Regions from separate parts of the Pseudarthrobacter sp. CCNWLW207 genome, predicted to be linked through region 2. Evidence: riboswitches for the same ligand, from Rfam matches in the RefSeq annotation. Region 2 holds a riboswitch; each other region holds the start of a gene.
What was found. Region 2 has a riboswitch for cyclic di-AMP ahead of V9L17_RS08480 (hypothetical protein). Riboswitches for the same ligand answer to the same signal wherever they lie in the genome.

Region 1 (7,158 bases), on a different contig from region 2:
CCATGGCGCCGTCGCCAGGACCAAGCGACCGCCGAAGGGCATCAATGGCCTGGCCCACCCTGGGCATGTCGCAGGCCAGCAAGAGCGTGAAGGGAGGACGCGGCCCCGCGGTTCCATCGAGCGCGGCCAAGCCTGCTGCAATGGCCGACGCCGGACCGGCAAACGGCGGTTCTTCCCGGCACCTGAGGACCCCCTCGGGCAGGGGGCCCGGGTCCGGGCCGACCACCACGACCCTCCGGGCACCCCCGGCTGCTGCGAGGGACCGCTGCAGGAGGGTGGCGCCGTCGTAAATCAATGACTGCTTGGGGACGCCACCCAGACGGGACGAACGGCCGCCCGCAAGGATTACCGCGTCAAATTCGTATGCATCAGGAGCCACCACTCCAGCCTAGCGGGGCGGGTGTTGTCCGTGCTTTCAGCCGGGTCAGGCAGCCCGTTCAGGCAACAGGAACGGATCCCACGCCGGTGTGGGTTTCTCCAGCTCCTTGATTTGCCAGATGGTCCCATGCGGTGGTTCCGGGGTGAACCGGAGCTTCCACCCCATCTCCCCCGGCGTGTGGTCGCCTTTGACGTTGTTGCAGCGCAGGCAGGCGGCCACGAGGTTTTCCCAGGAATCTGCACCGCCGCGGGACTTGGGCTGGACGTGGTCAATGGTGTGGGCTGCTTTTCCGCAGTAGGCGCACCGGTGTCCGTCCCGGCGCAGCACGCCACGGCGGCTCACGGCGGTGGTCTGGTTGTACCGGGGGCGGATGTAGCGGTTCAGGAGGATCACGGACGGGCGGCCCAGAATCTCCTGTGGCCCCACTACAGGGTCCTCGCCTTCGGCTACAACGCTTGCCTTCCCCGTGAGCACAAGGACCAGCGCCCGGCGGAAGGTGATTACCGCCAGCGGTTCATATCCAGCATTCAGAACGAGAGTGCGCATGCACGTACCTCTTCACGGCCGCACCCGTCAGGGGCGCGAGGGCCGGCTGCCCTCGGCATGTCCGGGCTATGGATCGACACCACAAGAGTAAACAAAGAAACCCGGGATCAACTAATCCATGGTTTCGGGGTGCGCCCGTGTCGATCGCCTCTTACCGGGTCTGGGCCCGGCTGCGCCGTTAAAGCGCAAGGACCCCCGCCGTAGGGCGGGGGTCCTTGCCAAGCGTTGCTACGGAAATTAGCTGACGCGGATGAAAACCGGGCCGGAGCCAACGTTGGCGCTGAAAACAACGGTCTGGTTGCCGTTGTAGCCACCGTGTACGGCCTGGCCGTTGCCGGCGTAGACAGCTACGTGGGCAACGCCCGCACCGCCATCGGCGTAGTAGATCAGGTCGCCGGGCTGGGCCTCGGCGGCACTTACGGTCTGGCCCAGGGACAGGTAACCTGCAGGCCAGTCGTGGAAGTTGATGCCCACAGCGGCCAGGGAGTTGGTGACCAGCATGGTGCAGTCCTGGTTGACGCCCAGCTGGGCGTAGGCTGCCGACAGGATGGCCTGGCCCTTGCTGCTGGCGGCCACAGGTGCCTTCGGAGCTGCAGCCGCTACCTTGACGGTGGAAACAGCCTGAGCGGCGGGTGCGGGAGCCTCAACCTCAACCTCAGGCTCAGGTTCCGGCGCTTCAACCACGGGAGCCGGCGTGGTGGTCACCGCGGGCTTCTCGTAGGAAATGGCAATGGTGGAAGCGGCCGAAATGACCGCGGGAGCGGCAACCTCAACCTCAACGTTGGAAGCGGAAGCCGATTCGCGCTGAACGTTGGTGTCTGCAGCGTTGGCGGCGATACCACTGGTCAGGACCAGGCCGGAGGCAGCAGCGATAACCGCGGCCTGGCGACCCATGCCACCGGCGTTGTCGCCGAGGGCCTTGGCAATGACAGCCAGCGAGTTGGTCGTGGTGACCTCCGCGCGGTGCCGTGCAGCAATTGCACGTGTAGTCATTATTTCTCTCTTTCGTTTTCCTCAGGACCGCACAGGCAGGCCAAGGGCTTTGGGTGCGCCGGCATCTTGGGGGTACGCCGGCACACCCCGAACGGGGATTTAGCGAAAAGTGTTCTAGCGGGCGCGGTTCTTCTACTTCAGGGTGTAGAAGGATCCGCCGCCCGTGGAGGCCACGGAGTGCAGCAGCGTTCCCTGTGACGGGTTCAGGGCGCTGATCATCATGCCGTTGCCAACGTAGATGCCTACGTGTGCGCCGCCATTCTGCATAACAAGGTCACCGGGAGACGGTGTTGACGTGGGGGTCATTGCCGTCCACGCGTTTACACGGGGAATGCTGATGCCTGCCTGGGCGTACACCCACTGGGTGAACCCGGAGCAGTCCCAGCCGTTGGGTGAAGTGCCGCCCCAGACGTAGGGGTGGCCGATTCCGGTGTAGGCGATTGCGGCCAGGCCAGAGGCGGCCGCGGAAGATACCGCGTCCGTCAGCTTGCTGGCTGCGGGGGCCTTTGCGCCTGCTGCCCGTTCCGTGTCAGTGGACTGTGCACGGACCGTTTCGACCTTCGGGGCCGGCGTGGTCTTGACCACGGGGCGTTCGAAGGAGACGGTGGCGGTGGGGGCAGCGGTGACGGCAAGCGCCGTCTGCGAGCCGGACTCGGTGGAGGCGGAAACGCCAGCGGTGGTGTCCGCTGCGTTGGCCGGAAGCCCCATGCTCAGGATCAGACCTGATGCAGCTGCGATGACAGCAGCTTGGCGACCGACGGTCCCGGCATTTGCACTGACAGCCTTGGACACGGGGCCCAACGGGTTGGTGCGAACCGTTTGTGCGCGGTGACGCGCAGAATTATGGCGTGAAGACACGAAGGTAGCCTCTCCCAATGCCTACGAGGTGAGCTGTCGGATTCGGATGGGAGTTCACCCGGCCACGCCGCTTCCACAGGAAGCTTTGCGACTTAACCCCAAGGCCTTCGAACTTCAAAGACCAAAATTGGTTCCCCCGCCCCTGCCAGACGATGTCATGCGAACGGACCTTGAGCGGTGGCAGAGCTAGGCAATCCACTCAAGAACGTCAACTTCGGAAAAGTTGACGCAAGTTAGACGGTACAGCAGTTCAGAGCGAATGTCACATTCAGGTCACGGCATGTCACGCAAATGTGAGAGCTTTCCATCAGTTGGGCTAGAGCCAGCCGGTGGGGTCAACGACTTCGCCATTGACCTGGACCTCGAAATGGAGGTGGCAGCCTGTGGAGGCGCCGGTGGTGCCGCTGAGCGCCACTACCTCGCCTCGGCTGACCGTTTGGCCAACCTTGACGTTGAAGGAAGACAGGTGGTTGTACGTCGTTTCAAGGCCGTTGCCGTGGTCCACGACCACGCGGTTACCTCCGCCAAACTGGTGCCATCCCGCAAAGGTCACAGTGCCGCTGGCGGCCGCCAGGACAGACGTGCCGCACTGTGCCACGTAGTCCTGGCCGCGGTGGAAGTCACCGGAGCCGCCAGTGATAGGGCTCACGCGATAGCCGAATGGGGAGGCCGTAACCAGGCTCGCCAGCGGAGCACCGAGGCTGCCGGCGGAGGCGGCCCGGGTGATGGACCCCGCCGACTGGGCGCTCAAGAGTTGCTTGAGCTTGCCGTCCGGATCACCCATGGTGACTACGGATGAGCGGCTGAAGTCGATTTTTGCGGCTGCTTCGGCGGAGATTTCAGGCTGCGGAGCTGCGGAAACAGCCGATGTCTGCTGACCGGCGTCCGGCGTGGCCAGGACGGGACTGGTGGCAGGGACGGTGACTGTGAGCACCAGGCCGGTGGCCGCGAGGGCGATGCCGGCCTTTTGGCCCACCCCACTGGCCGCTGCGAAGTCAGTGATTTGCCGGAAGGGTCCCCGGCGGCGGCGCGCATCGCGCTGTGGATCCCGGGGCCTGTCCGCGGCCACAGCTGCAGCAACGCGGGGCGCTGCTGCGGGGCCCGCTGCGCGGCGGCGGCCCCTGGAATTCTGCATGGTCAAGAACGGTTCCTCTCTGGAAAGCCTGCGAAGTTAGCTGTCGGATTCGGGTCAGAGAGTTCATAGACCCGGTCCGCCGTAAGCAAGCTTCGGCGCAGAGATATCCCGTGAGGATCCTTCGCTGGAAGAGGCTTGCTGCTGACGGACTTCACCCCAAGGCAGCCTTGCGACTGCCGGTTGTGGTTCCCCCGCCTCTGCCAGTTGGTGACTCGTACTACTGATCTGCTGGCAGAGCTCGGCTCCAGATCAGGTAACGCTTTTGTATCGACGCTTGGCGTTAACTATAGGCGATTAAGCCGGACAGTAACAATTCCGTTATCTTTGCTTAAAGCCTATTCATTGGGGTAACCCGCCCGCCGGACCCGGGCGCTCCGCCAGCGGTCAGCGGACGGATACGAATACGTGCGCCGCCACTTCGGGGGGAAGCTCCAGTGCCCCTTCGATCCCGGGGACCCGGACCGAAATGTAGTCTCCCACGCGCTCCAGCGAAATCGGGGCGCCCGGCCGGATCCCGCCCTCGTCCAGCTGGGTCAGCAGCTCAGGATCCACTTGGATGGGTTCTGCCAGCCTGCTGACAACCACGGTGGATCCGGGGCCATAGCCCTTCATGGCTTCCAGGAGATTAATCACACCGTCCGTGAAGGGCGACGATGCCTGGCCTCCCAATGCCGCCAGGCCAGGGATGGGATTGCCATAGGGCGATTCAGTGGGGTGGTTCAGCATTTCGTAGATGCGCCGCTCGACGCGCTCACTCATCACGTGCTCCCAGCGGCACGCTTCGTCATGGACGTACGCCCAGTCCAGGCCGATCACATCCGCCAGGAGGCGCTCCGCGAGCCGGTGCTTGCGCATGACCTCGGTGGCCCGTTTACGCCCGGTTTCCGTCAGTTCCAGATGACGGTCTCCGGAGACCACCACCAGGCCGTCGCGTTCCATCCGGCCAATCGTTTGGGACACCGTGGGTCCGGAGTGCCGCAGCCGTTCGGCAATGCGGGCGCGAAGAGCAACGATGTTCTCTTCCTCAAGCTCCAAAATGGTCCGAAGATACATCTCCGTAGTATCGATCAGATCCGTCATCCAGCTCAGCTCCTCGAGCGCATTACCTTGCGTTGTCCCACCGTATCGCGTACCGACAGCGACGTAGTCCGTTGAAAAGCTTAGCCTATTTTGAATTTGTCCGGATAATTCCTACGGCCCCTCCGGCCTGTCTCAATGGCTGGACTATGACGTAGCCGGTTCCCGCCGAATCAGCGGTTCAGGCAGAATATAGGAGGTCCTCGTTGCGGTCACTGACGACTGCCGGCCACCCCACCGTCCCGGACATGTGTCACGTCCACGCCGAAATTGGAGCCCTTGTGAGCGAAAACAGCATCACTATTCCTGCCGACCTCCTGCCAAAGGACGGACGGTTCGGCGCAGGACCTTCCAAGGTCAGGCCGGAACAGATTGAAGCGCTCTCGGCGGCGTCCACGACCATTCTGGGCACCTCCCACCGCCAGGCTCCGGTCAAGAACCTTGTCGGTTCGGTCCGCGAAGGCCTGAGCCAGTTCTTCCGTGCCCCTGACGGGTACGAGGTAGTACTGGGCGTGGGCGGTTCCACAGCATTCTGGGATATTGCCAGCTTTGGCCTCGTTGAGAAGAAGGCCCAGCACCTGTCCTTCGGCGAATTCGGCTCCAAGTTTGCCTCAGCCACCAACAAGGCACCGTTCCTGGACGCCTCCTCGATCATCAAGTCCGAGCCCGGTACGCGGCCGGTTGCCCAGGCCGAGGCCGGCGTTGACGTCTACGCCTGGCCGCAGAACGAGACCTCCACCGGTGTTTCGGCGCCCGTGAAGCGCGTGTCCGGTGTGGATGAGGGCGCGCTCGTCCTGGTGGACGCCACGTCCGCCGCAGGTGGCCTGGACGTTGATGTTGCCGAGGCAGACGTGTACTACTTCGCACCGCAGAAGAACTTCGCGTCCGACGGCGGCCTGTGGCTGGGCCTCTTTTCCCCGGCAGCGCTGGAGCGTGCCGCCAGGATCAAGGCCAGCGACCGATGGATCCCCGACTTCCTGGACCTCCAGACTGCCATCGAGAACTCCCGCCTGAACCAGACCTACAACACGCCGTCGCTCTCCACCCTGGTGACCCTGGATGCCCAGGTGCAGTGGCTGAACAGCAACGGCGGCCTGGACTTCGCGTCGGCCCGTACAGCGGACTCTGCCGGCCGGATTTACAGCTGGGCTGAGGCTTCCGAGTTTGCCACGCCTTTCGTGGCCAAGGCAGAGGAGCGCTCAAACGTTATCGCGACGATCGACTTTGACGACTCCATTGACGCCACTGCAGTTGCCAAGGTGCTGCGGGCCAACGGCATTGTGGACACGGAGCCCTACCGCAAGCTGGGCCGCAACCAGCTCAGGATCGCCACTTTCGTGGCAATCGAACCGGCAGATGTCTCTGCGCTGCTGGCCTGCATCGACTTTGTGGTGGGCGAACTGCGCAAGTAGTCCCCCACCCACTCATCGATTGCTCCAGCAACGCCCTTTTGGGGGTCCTAAAGGGCGCCTACGGAGCAATCGATGGGTAAGGAGGCGTCAGGATGCCTGGGGCAATATTGGGCTCTTAACGCTCGACGGCGCCGTCCGGACTTTGGTCCCGGACGGCGCCGTCTGCGTTTAGTGTGAGTCGCGTGTCTGCTCGCCGGTTATTCGGCGTCACGCTCATCGGCGTCACGCTCGTCAGCGTCAGGCTCTTCGGCGTCAGGCTCATCAGAGTCAGGCTCTTCGGCGTCTTCAGCGTCCGCGTCCTCCGCGAGAGTCCCTTCGCCATCCAGCGCTTCCGGGCCAGGCACATTGGTGTCCGGACCTTCCTCGATGTCCGGTGCCCCAACCACCTCCAGGGCTTCGGCGTCCTGGGCGTCCTCCGGGCGCACGCGTTCTGCCCAAGGCACCCACTCGGGGGCAAGGATGGAGTCCTCTGATGGCAAAAGTCCAAGTTCACTGACCGTGACCACCTTGGACCGCGAGTTACGCGTCAGGACGGCAAACCACTGCCACCCCTGGTATCCGGGCAGGCGCGACTCAAAAAGGTGCGTCACCAGGCGGTCGCCCTCACTCTTGGCACCGAGGTGGGCGCCTATTGTCGAGGCCGCAGTGATGCCTTCAACGGCGGTCCGGGCTACGTCAACTGCGGCTGCGAGGAAGGCGTCCGGTTTTCCGATACGCCAGACGGGGACACCCGCACGGCGCTTGGTTTCGGTGGCGGC
Region 2 (7,158 bases):
GCGAGCCACTTCTTGGCCCAGGCGTCAAATGCTCCTGGGTCCGTGAACATGGTTCGGGCTGCATCGGGTGTACCGCGGGCTGCGGACCCGAGGCCCCGGAGGAACGAGGTGTAATCAACCTGCCCCTCTTCAAGCATGGCGAGCAGGTCATTCACCAGAGGCCCCGCTTCGTCGTCCCTTGCCTCCGCGCCGAGTCCCAGCTTGGATTTCATCCCGGTGGACCAGGCCGTGCTGTACAGCTTCCGGAACGCGCCCAGTGACTCCACAGCGAGCGCAACGGCCTGCTCCTGGTCCTCGTGGAGCAGGGGCAGAAGCGCCTCGGCCAGCCGGGTGAGGTTCCATTCAGCGATGACTGGCTGGTTGGCGTAGGCATAACGTCCGCCGGCGTCGATGGAGCTGTAGACCGCACCGGGGTTGAAGGCATCCATAAACGCGCACGGTCCATAGTCGATGGTCTCGCCCGAGATGGTCATGTTGTCCGTGTTCATTACCCCGTGGACAAATCCCACGAGCATCCACTGGGCCACCAGGGACGCCTGGGCGGCGATGACCGCATCGAACAGCGCGAGATAGGGCTGGTCCGCCTTCGCGGCGTCCGGATGATGGCGGCTGATCGCGTGGTCGGCCAGTCGACGGAGGAGCTCGGCGTCGCCGTTGACCCGGGCGAACTGGAAGCTGCCCACACGCAGGTGGCTGCTCGCGACGCGGGTCAGCACAGCCCCGGGAAGCATAGTTTCGCGGCGGACTGGCCGTCCAGTGGCCACGACGGCAAGCGACCGTGTGGTGGGAATGCCCATGGCATACATGGCTTCACTGACGAGGTATTCGCGCAGCATCGGACCGACGACGGCGAGGCCGTCACCGGCACGGGCGAACGGGGTACGGCCCGAGCCCTTGAGGTGCACATCGCGGAGGCGCCCGTAAATATCCGTAACCTCCCCCAGCAGGAGGGCGCGCCCGTCTCCCAAGAGTGGCGAATAGCCTCCGAACTGATGCCCGGCGTATGCCTGGGCCACAGGCGTGGCACCTTCCGGGACCCGGTTGCCGATGAGCACCAGCGTCCCCTCCGGGGTCCGCAGCGACGCCGGATCCAGGCCAAGTTCGCTGGCCAGCGGCTCGTTCAGCACGAGGAGTTGCGGGGACGGAGCTTCCTCGGCCTGCCAGGGTACAGCAAGCTCCTCGAACTCCCGGGCGAAGCGGCCATCGAAGGTGAGCGTTGTTGGCGTTGTGGTGCTCATCTTTCAAGACTACCCGCGCCTGCGGCGGGACCGGCGGCGTAAAATTTTTCGTACCGGTTCATCGCTGCCCAAGGGCAGTCAGGGTAATGGGAAGGTCGCGGTACCCATGGTCAAGAATCCGTTCGGGCATCATCAGCACGAGGAACAGAAACCGGCCGATTCAGCCAAACACAGCCACCGGCCCTGGCTGAAGAGGGAGGATGCGGGTTTTGAACACGGGCGGAGCAGTCTCTTCTTCCTCGCCCATGACCTTCCCCAGCCGCCCACTGTGACCTGCATCCAGGGACATGAGATACCGGACGGGCAAACCACGTGCCACCACGGCCATCCCATCGGGTGACGCCGCGCGTCAGACGTGCTGCTTGAACCACGCCAAGGTGTCGTTCCAGGCCGCCGTTGCCTGGGCCTCGTTGTACCGTTCACCGGTGTCGTTGTGGAAGGCGTGGTCCACGCCCGGGTAAACGGTCAGCTGGTGCGTGATGTTGTTGGCCGCCAACGCGTCCTTCAGCGCCGGCATGGCCCCCGTGATCCGCTGGTCCCGCTCGGCATAGACACCGAAGACCGCTGCCTTGATGGCTGGGACTTTGTTGAGGTCCGGTGCCGGGCCGTAGAAAGCGGCCGTGGCTGCGAGCCCGCTGAGCTCCGTCGACGCCTGCCACGTGATTCCGCCGCCGAAACAATAACCCGTCATGGCGATCCTCGCCGGGTCCACGAAGTCCTGTGACGCCAGGTAGTCAAAGGCAGCGGCGAAATCGGCCACGTGGCGTTTGGCGCCGGCGCCCGTCAGTGCACCAGGTACGGCGTCGGCATCCATCCCCGCCGTCCCGCCCTCCCTGCTAAGCAGGTCCAGGGCCAGCGCACTGTAGCCGGCTTTGGCGAATCGTCGGGCAACGTCCTGGATGTGCGGGGTGAGTCCGCGGTTCTCGTGGCAGATCAACACTGCAGGACCAGCCGCTCCCCCGTCGGGCCGGGCAAGGTAGCCCCTGATGTCGGTGCCGCTGGAGGGGAACGTGATTGTCGACGTCGTCAGCCCTGCTGTTCCCTCGGGAACGGAGAGCGGGCTCTTGGCTCCGGGGACGGCACCGGCGGCCGCGGTGCCGTTGCCTGCCGCCGAGGACGTTGGAGAGGGGGTGGGCATGGGGTCGGTGCTGCGCGGGACTTCTTCGGGAGTGCAGCCCACGAGCAACATTGCGGCCGAGGCCGCTGCCATGCTTCCGGTGATGAAAGCGACCCGGCGGGTAAACGTGCGGTGGGTCATGTCCCCGGCGCGGTAATCGTCGAAGAATTCCTCGATCAGATACTTCTCAAACTTGCCAAGCTGGATCATGGGAGCCTCCTGGGATGCCCAAACATCCTCCTCCGATGTCAGGCGCCGGGCAAGGGGCGCCGGACGTTGCGGGGGTTGTTGTTTAGTGCGGTTGCCGGCGTTTGGGAAAAGCGATCCGGTCCAGGTCATGGGCGGCAGTGACGGCAGCCCCGCCGGCACGGTCCCGCGCCTGCTGGGCCAGGAGCGTGACGTCATCGCCATACCGCGAGGAGAAGTGCGTCAGGATCAGCGTGCCGACGGCGGCGCTGGCCGCCAACTCCCCTGCCTGCCCGGCGGTGAGGTGCCGATACTCCCCGGCGAGCCCGGCGTCGTCGTTGCTGAATGTTGACTCCGCCACGAGCAGATCCGCACCCTCAGCCAGTTTCTCCGCGCCCGCGCAAGGGGCGGTGTCCATCACAAAGGCGAATTTCTGGCCTGGCCGGGCCACCGTCACGTCCTCGAGACGGACGTTTCCCAGGCTTCTCTCACGCTCCAGGCGGCCGACGTCGGCTCCCCTGATCCCTGCCGCGGCCAGCCTATCCGGAAGGAAAGTGCGGCCATCTGGTTCGGTGAGCCGGTAACCGTACGTTTCGATGCGGTGCTTCAGCGGCTGGACCTCCAGGCCGGGCGCCACGGTTCCCGCGGCGCCGTGCGGATACAACCGTAAATCAATCCCGGGAGAACTAACCGCAACCAGGGCACGGACGAGGTCCTCCCCCGAAGCCGGAAAGTGCAGGTGGACCGGATGGGCAACGCCGTCCAGGGCCATCCGCGAAAGCACCCCGGGCAGTCCGAAGCAATGGTCGCCGTGCACATGGGTCAGGCAGATGCGTGTGATCTGGCTGGCCGCCACCCCGGCGTGGAGCATCTGGCGCTGGGTTCCCTCGCCAGGGTCAAAGAGCAGGCCTTCGCCGTCCCACCGCAACAGGTAGCCGTTATGGTTCCGCGTCCGGGTGGGAACCTGGGAGGCTGTGCCAAGAATGACGAGGTCACGCATGGGGATAGCGTAACCAAGCCTGGTTTGGCGATGAGCGCTGGGACGATACTTAGTGCAGCAGCCAGGACCCGTCCGAGGGGGGTTCAGGTTTCCGGCGCAGCTTCCGGAAGAGGGCGACAAAAGGCCATGCCAACAGTTGCAGCATGCCTGCTGTCATCAACAGGCAGACAACAAGGATAAGGACGGGCGCGTACAGGAGGAACACCCCAGCCATAGTGGCCAGATAGCCACCGATCAACCCAAGAACGGCCTCGGCGTCCATCTCAACTCCTCTTCGCTTTTCACGGATTTAATCGTCAGGGCAGGCGCTTGGGCGCTTGTCATAATCCAAGGGAGACTGTCCGGGGCCAGTGATGACGCGCCTGTGTGGAAGCTCGATCCAATAAGGAATCGTCCAACACGAAATCGGGCACAGCCGTGCGATGCCTGCAATGGGGAGACTGACGCTGGCTGCGGCCACGGGGAACCCCTCCAGGATGCTGGGGTGGACTCACACCCAGTCTGCAATGGCGGCCGCATACTGCCTAACGGTCTATCCAGCCTACTCTTCGATCCTCCCGCGCGGAAGAAATGGGCTCGGCAAGCAAGGTGACTCACCACTCCGGACAGTCCTGTTACCTAAACGTGACTTAAGGGGGGCGGTTCATGTACGGTTTTCGGGTGGCCCATCTGGATCGGGCCGCGTCCGGGCTGACGCCGAGCTCTGCCACATCCCGGGCTCCCAACACAGTAAGGCAGAGACGGGGGACCCACAGTCTTCGGGCCGTTTCGCAGCGGTCCTTGGGGTGAAGCCGTCACGCCTGAACGTGCCGGCCGGTTGACCTCTTCCGAACCCGACAGCTAACTTCGCAGGCGTTGAGAGGCAAATACCATGTCCCGTTCGCTGGATCAGTCGCGCCCTTTTCGGGCCGGGCGACACCGCGCAGAAACTGCGCCGGCCATCACCACTCCACCCACCCCAACCATTCCCGGGGCAGAAGTGCCACATCCCGCGGCGACTCCGGCAGGACCGGCATCTGCCCCACTGCGCCGAAGAAGAGTCAGGGGCCCGGCCTTCGAGGTCCCGCCTGCCCCGGACTCAGCACCCAAGACCCAAGCTGCGTCACCTGCAACCGAAGTAATTGCAGTTGTACCACCCACGACGTCAGCTCTAAAAAGCGCGGCCGCGCCGGAGACAACGCGCCGGCCCCGGGAGCGACGCGAAGCGGCTGGGAAGCCCGCAGAGGCCAAACCCGTTGCAGCCCCAAGGAGCAGGCCGGCTACAGCACATAGCCCACAGATTGCATCCGCTTTCACGTCCGACGCCCAAGCCGTCCTCAGGAGGGCCGCTTCGCTTCGTGTCATGGGTCATCGGATGGCCGTCGTTACCGGCGCCCTTGCCGTAGTGCTTGCGGTCGGAACGGCCAGCCAGGCTACCGAGCTGCCCTTTTTCGGCAATGAGTCCTCCGTCCAAGATGCCCCCGACGCAGCTGATGCGCCCCATACGACGAAGGGAACGCTGCCCACGTACAGCAGCGGACGTGCGGCACCACAGCCGGCCGCCTCCACTGCCCCGGGCACGCCGGGCGCCGCGCCGGCACAGGCCTCCCCGGGCACCGATGATTCCCACCCAGGTGAGGATCACGGCGCCTCTGCCTTGCCAGCCGTGGCCGACCTCTCGATGCCAGTGGACGCTCCCACGCTGGACGGAATGCTCGCGGCATCGCCCGCCACGGTTCCGCCATCCCCGGCGCCCACGGTGGTCCTCGAGCCACCGGTCATGTCATCGGCCACACCCGCCGAGCCGACGTCGTCGGCTGGGCCCGCACCGGCGGCGCCCCCAACGGCGCCGGCTCCGGCAACCTCACCCACACCAACAGCCTCGTCGCTCCCGCCCTCGCCCACTGCTACGGCTACAGGGGGCGCCTCCGAAGAAGCAGTCGACACACGCTCGTATGCCATCGCCCGACTGGCATCGTATGGATGGGGCGCGGAACAAATGAATGCCCTGAACCAGTTGTGGGACACGTCAGTAAAATGGCGTCCCAGCCAGGTGGATAGAGGATTGAGCTACATCAAGGAGCGCCACGGCTCCCCGGCAAAAGCCCTCGAGTTCCGCGCCACAAACAACTGGTACTGAGCCAGGGCCCCCTGAGAAGACGTAGCCACGAAGACACCAGAACGCCGCGGACCCGCAAGGGGTTCCGCGGCGTTCTGTTGGTTCCGGCGGTGTTACCCGGCGAACCCGTCCCCCGGTCCGGGAGTGATCACTGTGGTCCGGCCTGTTCCTTGACTGCGCCGTTGCCGGTGCCTCGCGTGGACGCGGCGGGGGTCGAATTGCCAAAGTTCTTAAGCATTTCGATGACGTCGAAGCCGGTGGTGTCCTTGAGCATCTGTGCGGTCTGCTGGACACCCGAGGAAACATTTTTGCTCACCTGGCCAGCGCCGTCGTTGGAGATGACCGTCATATTGCTGATGGCGCTCATCGGCGCGGCGATTTCCCGGGCGATGGAAGGCAGAACCTCCAGAAGTTTGTTCAGGATGGCTGCCTCGTTGAACTCGCTGTATGCCTTGGCCTGGGCTTCGATGGCCCCTGCCTCAGCAGTACCACGCAAGCCAATGACATCGGCCTCGGCTATACCCTTGGACTTCGTTACTTCAGCCTCAGCAAGGCCGCGGATCTTGTTGATCTCGGTTTCGGCATTGCCTTTGGCAGTATTGGCTGCTGCCAGGGCCTTTGCTTCGACCTCGTTGCCGGCAGCCTTGAGCTTGCGGGTTTCGAGTTCAGCGGCGGCTTCAACCTTCGTGGCTTCCGAGATGCGGGTACGCCGGGCAAGGTCAGCCGCTGCTTCAGTTTCAACCTTGTACTTGGCGGCGTCGGCAGGCTTGCGGACCTCGATGTCGAGTTCCTTCTCGCGAAGTTCGGCCTGGCGCGCCACAACCTGCTGGTTCTTCAGGATAATCGCCTGCTGCTGGTCGGCCTGGGCAAGGGGGCCGGCGGCGTCAGCCTCCGCCTGGCGGGCATCCGTTTCCTGCTTCAATTCGGCGCGCCGGAGAGCCAGCTTCTGCTCAGCTTCAGCCGTCTTCTGGTCTGCCAGGGCCTTCGCTTCCGCCGCCTCGCGCTGAGAGTTCGCTTCGGCAATACTGGCGTTCCGTGCCACCAGGGCAGCCTCCGGCCGGCCAAGGTTCTTCAGGTATCCGCCCGCATCGTCAACCGATTTGATCTGGAACGTATCGATGACCAGACCCTGGTTGGTCATGGAGTGCTCGGCCTCTTCCTTAACGGATGCAGCGAACTGGGCACGGTCTTTGATGATCGCGTCGACGCTCAAGGTACCCACGATCGAACGAAGCGAGCCGGAGAGGGTTTCCTGGGTGTAGTGGTCAATCGCGTCCTGCTGGTCAAGGAACCGCTGGGCTGCCTTGCGGACAGAAATCTTGTCGCCCCCGACCTTTACCTGCGCAACGCCGGTCAGCTTGAGCTGTATGCCGTTGTTGGAGATGGCTTCGATGGTGACTTCAACCTGGCGCGAGGACAGCGAGATGTGGCTGACGCGTTCAGTGATGGGGTTGACGAACGCCCGATTGTTGATGATGACACGGGACTGGTCATCCGAGGTCTCATCCGTCGTATTTGG
Region 3 (7,158 bases), on a different contig from region 2:
TCCAAGGCAAGACCCATCCACTCGTGGTGGGTTTTTTCTGCGGCGACCATGGCTCAATGATAGTTTCGAGGGATATCCAGCCTTGAAAAGCATCGACGCCGGGGAGGCACCGTGGACATGGACACCCTGAGGGAACGCCTGGGCCAATGGTTCAAGCCGTATGCCGCGCTGTGGATCACGCTGCTGGTGGGCGGCGCGTTGGTCGTCATCATGGCACTGCTGGGTGCCGAGGTGTACGACGACGTCGTGGACGACCAAGGCCTGGCATCCCTGGACCTGCCCGCGCTGCAACTGGCACAGAACCTGCGTAGCCCGGAACTCGACGCAGGGGTAACGGCCTTCACCAACATCGGCGGCGGCATCGGCATGCCTATCCTGGCCAGCATCCTCACAGCCTGGCTTACCTTCCTGAGCAGGACCTGGCGGCCCATTATCCTGGTGGGCGGAGCTGCGGCCGTTTCCACGTTCGCAACCACTGTCGGCAAACGGCTGGTGGGCCGCACCCGCCCGGACCACGCCGAAGCCGTCCCGCCGTACGAGACCTCGCCGTCATTCCCCAGCGGCCATACCCTCAACACCACCGTGGTGATCGGCGTACTGGTGTACATCATGTGCCTGCAATTCGAGATCCTCTGGGCGCGGATCACAGCCATCACTGCCGGGGCGGTTTTTATCATCGCGATGGGCCTGAGCCGGGTGTTCCTGGGCCATCACTGGCTGACGGACGTGATGGCCGGGTGGTTCCTGGGCCTGGCCTGGGTGGCCATGGTGATCCTGGCCCACCGGCTGTTCCATCTGACCCGCAAACACGAGCACGTTGGCCCGGCGCCCACGTTCGAGCACCCCGTCCTCCGGGACGATCATACGAGCTGATTCCCGGCCCGGGGGCGCCATCCCCGGATGGTAGTTTTGACGCATGCGCACTCTCGTTGTGGACCACCCGCTGGTCGCCCATAAGCTCACTGTCCTGAGGGACAAGAACACCCCGTCCCCGGTCTTCCGGCAGTTGACGGAAGAGCTGGTGACGCTCCTGGCTTACGAGGCCACCCGCGATGTCCGCACCCAGCCGGTGACCATCGAGACACCCGTGAGCACCACGGTGGGCACGGCCTTCACCAAGCCCACGCCCTTGGTGGTTCCCATCCTGCGCGCCGGCCTGGGGATGCTTGAAGGCATGACCAAGCTGGTCCCCACCGCTGAGGTAGGTTTCCTGGGCATGGCCCGGGACGAGGAAACCCTGGACATCATCACGTACGCCGAACGCCTCCCCGAGAACCTCACCGACCGGCAGATCTTCGTCCTGGACCCGATGCTTGCCACCGGCGGCACCCTCCGCGAAGCCATCAAGTTCCTGTTCAAGCGCGGCGCCTCCGACGTCACCTGCATCTGCCTGCTTGCCGCCCCTGAAGGGCTGGCCAAGCTGGAGGAGGAACTGTCCGACGCCAACGTGACCATCGTCCTGGCGTCCATCGACGAAAAGCTCAACGAGAAGTCCTACATCGTCCCCGGACTGGGCGACGCCGGCGACCGCCTTTACGGTATCGCGGGATAGCCGGGGCGGGAGCGAGGGGACCCCGCAGCGGCCGGACGGCTCTGGACAGGGGTTACGGGGTTCCGGATTCAGCATCGGCCCGTTAGCCTGTGCGGATGGACTGGAAACTTGAACTCGTTTTTGTACCCGTCTCCGACGTCGACCGCGCCAAGGACTTCTATGTCAACAAGGTGGGGTTCAACGCGGATTTCGACGAGCGGCCCAGCGATTCCATCCGCTTCGTCCAACTGACGCCGCCCGGCTCGGCCTGCTCGATCAGCATCGGCGAAGGGCTCACCGATGCCCCTCCGGGCAGCGCACCCAACCTGCAGATCGTCGTCGATGACATCCAAGCCGCCCATGACCACCTCAAGGGCAACGGCGTGGACGTGAGTGATATCGACATCCAGGACTGGGGACATTTCGTGTACTTTGCGGACCCGGACGGGAACAAGTGGGCCGTGCAGTACATCCCGGGGCGCGGCGCCTCAGGCAATTCGTAGGGCAAAATGGGGTTCATGACCCTGCCCTTTCCTGCCGCCACACGAACACTGACCTGCCGCGCCGTCCTCTTTGACATGGACGGCACGCTGGTGGACTCCACAGCGGTCGTGGAACAGGTGTGGGGCGAGTTCGCCGCCCGCTACGGCCTGGATATCGCCGAGATCCTGCGCACCTCCCACGGTGTACAGGCAGGCGACACCGTGCGCCGGTTCGCGCCTGCCGGTGCCGACGTCGTTGCGCTCACTGCAGAACTTGGTGCCATGGAACGGGTGCGGACTGCCGGCATCGTTGCGCTGCCTGGTGCCTCCGAACTGCTCCGGAGCCTGCCCGCGGATGCCGTGGCCCTGGTGACGTCGGCGGACCGCATCCTGGCTGACATCCGCATGGATGCCGCTGGACTGGCCATGCCTGCCGCTGCCGTGACGGCTGACCTCGTGACGCGCGGCAAGCCGCATCCGGAAGGCTACCTGACCGCTGCCGGCTTGCTGGGCGTGGAGCCGGAGGATGCCATGGTCTTTGAGGATGCCCCGGCTGGAATCGCGGCCGGAGTGGCTGCGGGCATCCGGACCGTGGCGGTGGGCCCAAACACGGGCGAATTACCGGCGGGAGTGCTTCATATCCCGGATTACACCGCGGTCACGGCCTCGGTGGAGACGGACGCCGCAGGACGGCGGATTATTTCTTTCCGGCTTTGAGGTCGGCTACGATCTTCGCGATCCGCCTCGCCCTGGTTTCCTCCGTTTTGGCATCCCCGAGCGGCTCCACATAACGGCGCTGGGTGCTGTAGTTCAGGGTGGCATAGAACGCCTGGGCATCCGGTTCGGCGGCCATGGCTGCGGCCAGGTCATCCGGGACTTCAATGATCCGGGGCTGTGTATCGAGTTCCAGATCCACTTCAACGGTGTCGCCAGCCTCTACGCCGGTGAATTCCCGGTTGGCGGTGCTCACACCCACCAGGCTCTGCCCGCCCATCACCGCGATGCTGCTCCGGTAGCTCTTGCCGTTGATGGTTACCACCACCGGCGGGCGCTTGCCTGCGCCCAGGGCAGTCACAACCTCCTCCGGAACCTCAATACCAGCCTTGTTGCCGCTGCCCAGAATGGTTGTGGTAAATTTCATGGCCCCAGTATGGCCCGGAGCCGCAGGCCACGGAAGCCCGGCCCGCGCAAACATGCAACGCCAAAAAGCCGCAGGCCCTGAACCGGGGGATTCAGGGACTGCTGCTTCGGATGGCGGAAGCCGCAGGTACCGGCTTAGTACCAGTTGTTCGACAAGTGGAAATTCAGCGCGCCGCACGGCGACTGGTAGCGCTCCTGGATGTAGTTCAGGCCCCAGTTGATCTGCGTGCGGTAGTTGGTGAGGTAGTCCGCGCCGGCGCTCGCCATCTTCTCGGCGGGCAGCGACTGGACAATGCCGTAAGCGCCGCTGCTCGCGTTGGTGGCCGTGGTGGTCCAATCAGATTCCTTGGTCCACAGCGTCTGCAGGCACTGCATCTGGTCGGCTGACCAGCCATAGCTGCCAAGCTGGCTCGCCGCATAGGCCTGGGCCCCGGCCGGATCGTTGACGGCGACGACGGGAGCCGGTGCGGGCGCGGGCTCTGCGGCCGGTGCCGGTGCGGGCGCGGGTGCCGGTTCGGCGGCCTGCGGGGCAACGCTGATCTCGGCCGGAGCTGGTTCGGGGGCCGGGTTGGCCCGCATCTCGGCCTTTTCCAGGCGCAAGTTGGACTCTAGCTCTGCAGCCGAGGACTGGGTCCCGCTGACCGCCACCGGAGTCATGGATTCGGAAGCCTGGCCTGCTGCGCCGACCCCGATAAGGAGGGCGCAGGCCGCACCGAAAATGGCTGCACGCTTGCCTAGGGACGAAGCTTTTGTGTGTTGCGCGGCTGTCTTGCCACGGCCGTTGACTTTGTGTGCACCGCGCTCTGGGCGCGCTTGTACCTTGAATTCAGACATGATGGATCGCCTCTCACACCTGCGGAGTTAGCTGTCGGGTTCGGATGAGGGCATCCGGCCACACGGAAAGATCACGTGCTGGCTTCACCCCAAGGGCAGTTCAGTGCCCGGGACTCTGGGTCCCCCGCCTCTGCCTGGTCAAGCGGAATCCGGGAAGCGGCAGAGCTTGGCGTCATCCGGATATGCGGCTCAAAGGGAACCGCACCCCATCGACGCTACAGGAGCGCGACGCTTAAGTCACATTTTGGTAACAGAGATCACGACGCCGGTGCGTTGCCTTGCTATAAGCCGTTGATCACCGGCAGGCGCAACGTGAACTGGGTCCGACCCGGCCGGGAGTTCACTTCCACGCTGCCGCCGTGGGCTTCCACAACGGACTGCACAATGGACAGCCCAAGCCCGCTGGACCCTTCCGAAGCCCCCGCACCGGACGACCGTGAAGATCCCGTCCGTGCCGCGTCTGCGCGGGCAAACCGGGCAAAAACGTGGTCCACGAATTCCGGCGGGATGCCAGTGCCGTCGTCCGTTACTGTCACTACGGCACTGCCGTCGTCGGACCTCATCACGGCCGTGGTGACCGTTGTGCCCGGAACGGTGTGTTTGCGGGCGTTGGAGAGCAGGTTCACCAACATCTGGCGCAGCTGCGACGCATCGGCGTTGACCGCAAGCGGCTCGTCCGGCAGCTCAAGGTGCCAGTTGTGGCCGGGTGCGATGATTTTTTCGTCGCTGACGGTTTCGATCACCAGCTGCGTCAGATCCACCTCGCTGAGTTTCAACGGCTGGCCCTCGTCCAGCCTGGCGAGCAGGAGCAGGTCTTCCACCAGCGTGGTCATGCGCTCGGACTGGCTCTGAACCCGGGCCAGCGATTTCCGGCCATCCGGGGTGAAGTTCTCGGTCATCCGCATTAGCTCGGTGTAACCACGGATGGCGGTCAGTGGGGTGCGCAGTTCGTGCGACGCGTCGGCAACGAATTGCCGTACCTTGGTCTCGCTTTGCTGCCGGGCCTGCAGCGCGTTGGCCACGTTGTCGAGCATGAGGTTCAGCGCATGCCCCACGCTGCCCACCTCGGTTCCGGGGTTGGAGTTCGACGGCGGGACGCGCACCGCGAGTGCCACCTCGCCGGCGTCCAGCGGGAGCCGCGAGACGCGTGTGGCCACCTCGGAAAGCTGCTTCAGCGGCTGCATGGTGCGCCGGATGAGGATAGTCCCGGCCAGGCCAATCAAGACCAGCCCTCCAAGGGAAACAAAAACGAAGGTCCACACCAGGGAGGTGAGGGTGCTTTCCTTGCCGGCGAGCGGGAGCCCGGTCACCAGGACATCACCGTAGTTCGTTTCCACTGCAATCAGCCGGTACTCGCCATTGGAGAGCGTCCGGTCCACAGGGCGGGAATCCTCCTGGAGGGCCAGCAGGATCTCCTTGTCCTCAGCGGACAGGGGAGAACGCGTGGTATCAGAGGCCAGGAATCCGGCGCTGTTGACCTGCCCATTCAGGATCCGGGCGTTGAGCGTACCCACGCTTTGCCCGCGGGAATCCAGCGGGTCCGGCCTGCCGTTGAAGCCGCCCAGCGGCGGGCGGCCGGGGTCGTTGGACCGGGAGGCAGCCTGGCTGAGCTGTTCGTCGAGCTGGCGTGTAAGGAACGAGTCCATGGAAGCGTAGCTGAAGAGGCCAACGGCGCCGCAGATGGCCACCAGCAGGGCCATGGCAACCAGTACAAGGCGGGTACGCAGATGCCAAGTGGAGGGCTTCAGCCAGCTCCGGCCATGCGTGGACGCCACTGCAGGCAGTGAGGGCACGGCCTAGTCCGCCGGTTTGATGACGTATCCGGCGCCGCGCACCGTGTGGATCATGGGCGGATGCACGGCATCGACCTTCTTGCGCAGGTACGAGATGTAGAGCTCCACAATATTGGCCTGCCCGCCAAAGTCGTAGTTCCAGACGCGGCCCAGGATTTGCGCCTTGCTGATGACGCGCTTGGGGTTCTCCATGAGGTACCGGAGCAGCTCGAACTGCGTGGCAGTCAGCTGCAGTTCATCGCCGGCCCTGGTCACCTCGCGGGTATCGATGTTGAGGACAAGGTCACCCACCACCAGCTCAGCGGTGTCCATCGCTGCCACGCCGGAGCGCTGCACTAGCCGGTGCAGCCGGAGGAGGACCTCCTCCATGCTGAACGGCTTGGTCACGTAGTCGTCACCGCCGGCAGCCAGGCCCACAATCCGGTCCTGGACGGCATCCTTGGCAGTCAGGAAGAGCGCCGGTACCTCAGGCGCGAAGGCGCGGATCCTGGTCAGCAGCTCGACGCCGTCGAACCCGGGAAGCATCACGTCGAGAACAAGGACGTCCGGGCGGAACTCCTTGGCGAGCTTCACAGCCTCGGGGCCGTCAGCGGCAACGGCCACCGACCATCCGGCCAGGCGCAAGCCCATGCTCATCAATTCGGAGAGGCTGGGTTCGTCGTCGACCACCAAGGCACGGATGGGGGAGCCGTCCGGGTGGCTAAGTTGGGGAAGGTTGTTGGTCATGGAGTGCGAAGTGGCCATGGGACAACTCTCCGATCCGTCGTTGAGCCCCCGCTTTAGGCTTCCTGTGCGCTGGCTGTGAATCCCAGGCTAGCGAGCTGAAAGCTTCGCAGCGGCGGACTCCCCTGACGATCTACCGGGACTTCCCCTGGCTATGGTGGCGTCCAGCAGAGCCACCTTCGACGCTCCTGACGGTTTCCGGGGCGGACAGGGATGGAATTTTTTTGTCCGGATGGCGGCGGAGCTGGACACAAGGGCAAATCAAGGAGTGTATTTCAGCAATTCCATCGCTGGTGAATCGTGCTGGCCTTTTTGAGGGTACTGGCGAATAATATTCGGGAAAGACGGTTTTCCAACCAATCGTTCTGGAAAACATCTGTTATTTTTTCGCTCTGTCAGAATCGTGATCTGAGCCACATTCTCTGAATTCGTCTCACTATGCGGAACGATCCGTCCATTGTTACTTGCAAGTTCGCATTGTTACGTTGCACACTTCAATTGTGAACAAGAACTCAACAGCACCTGCAGCCGCAGAATATTGGCCCAGCACACCCGCTGCTGCCGACATGCGCTGTTGTCGAATGCACGCCTGACCTTCACACCCCGCGAAGTTCCTAGGCATTCGCCCCCCAGCCCAGCGTCGGGCGCCCCTCCC

Region 1: linked by a shared signal. The riboswitch ahead of V9L17_RS02805 (M23 family metallopeptidase) and the one ahead of V9L17_RS08480 (hypothetical protein) in region 2 are both predicted to bind cyclic di-AMP.
Region 3: linked by a shared signal. The riboswitch ahead of V9L17_RS14390 (hypothetical protein) and the one ahead of V9L17_RS08480 (hypothetical protein) in region 2 are both predicted to bind cyclic di-AMP.

What each region holds. Positions count from the first base shown of each region.
Region 1 is NZ_JBBCBS010000001.1:625,530-632,687, forward strand. It holds gene mobA (molybdenum cofactor guanylyltransferase) at 1-379, opposite strand, end outside; gene V9L17_RS02790 (HNH endonuclease) at 425-925, opposite strand; gene V9L17_RS02795 (NlpC/P60 family protein) at 1,163-1,918, opposite strand; gene V9L17_RS02800 (C40 family peptidase) at 2,051-2,710, opposite strand; cyclic di-AMP (ydaO/yuaA leader) riboswitch at 2,781-2,944, opposite strand; gene V9L17_RS02805 (M23 family metallopeptidase) at 3,093-3,911, opposite strand; cyclic di-AMP (ydaO/yuaA leader) riboswitch at 3,922-4,134, opposite strand; gene V9L17_RS02810 (metal-dependent transcriptional regulator) at 4,296-4,991, opposite strand; gene serC (phosphoserine transaminase) at 5,270-6,400, shown strand; gene V9L17_RS02820 (DUF3027 domain-containing protein) at 6,598-7,158, opposite strand, start outside.
Region 2 is NZ_JBBCBS010000004.1:134,126-141,283, reverse strand. It holds gene V9L17_RS08500 (protein adenylyltransferase SelO) at 1-1,238, opposite strand, end outside; gene V9L17_RS08495 (dienelactone hydrolase family protein) at 1,588-2,565, opposite strand; gene V9L17_RS08490 (ribonuclease Z) at 2,648-3,541, opposite strand; gene V9L17_RS08485 (hypothetical protein) at 3,591-3,803, opposite strand; cyclic di-AMP (ydaO/yuaA leader) riboswitch at 4,250-4,410, shown strand; gene V9L17_RS08480 (hypothetical protein) at 4,896-5,660, shown strand; gene V9L17_RS08475 (flotillin family protein) at 5,788-7,158, opposite strand, start outside.
Region 3 is NZ_JBBCBS010000007.1:219,772-226,929, forward strand. It holds gene V9L17_RS14360 (nucleoside deaminase) at 1-50, opposite strand, end outside; gene V9L17_RS14365 (phosphatase PAP2 family protein) at 118-873, shown strand; gene upp (uracil phosphoribosyltransferase) at 917-1,552, shown strand; gene V9L17_RS14375 (glyoxalase superfamily protein) at 1,648-2,034, shown strand; gene V9L17_RS14380 (HAD-IA family hydrolase) at 2,041-2,730, shown strand; gene V9L17_RS14385 (YdeI/OmpD-associated family protein) at 2,711-3,154, opposite strand; gene V9L17_RS14390 (hypothetical protein) at 3,289-3,987, opposite strand; cyclic di-AMP (ydaO/yuaA leader) riboswitch at 3,993-4,152, opposite strand; gene V9L17_RS14395 (sensor histidine kinase) at 4,269-5,780, opposite strand; gene V9L17_RS14400 (response regulator transcription factor) at 5,784-6,524, opposite strand.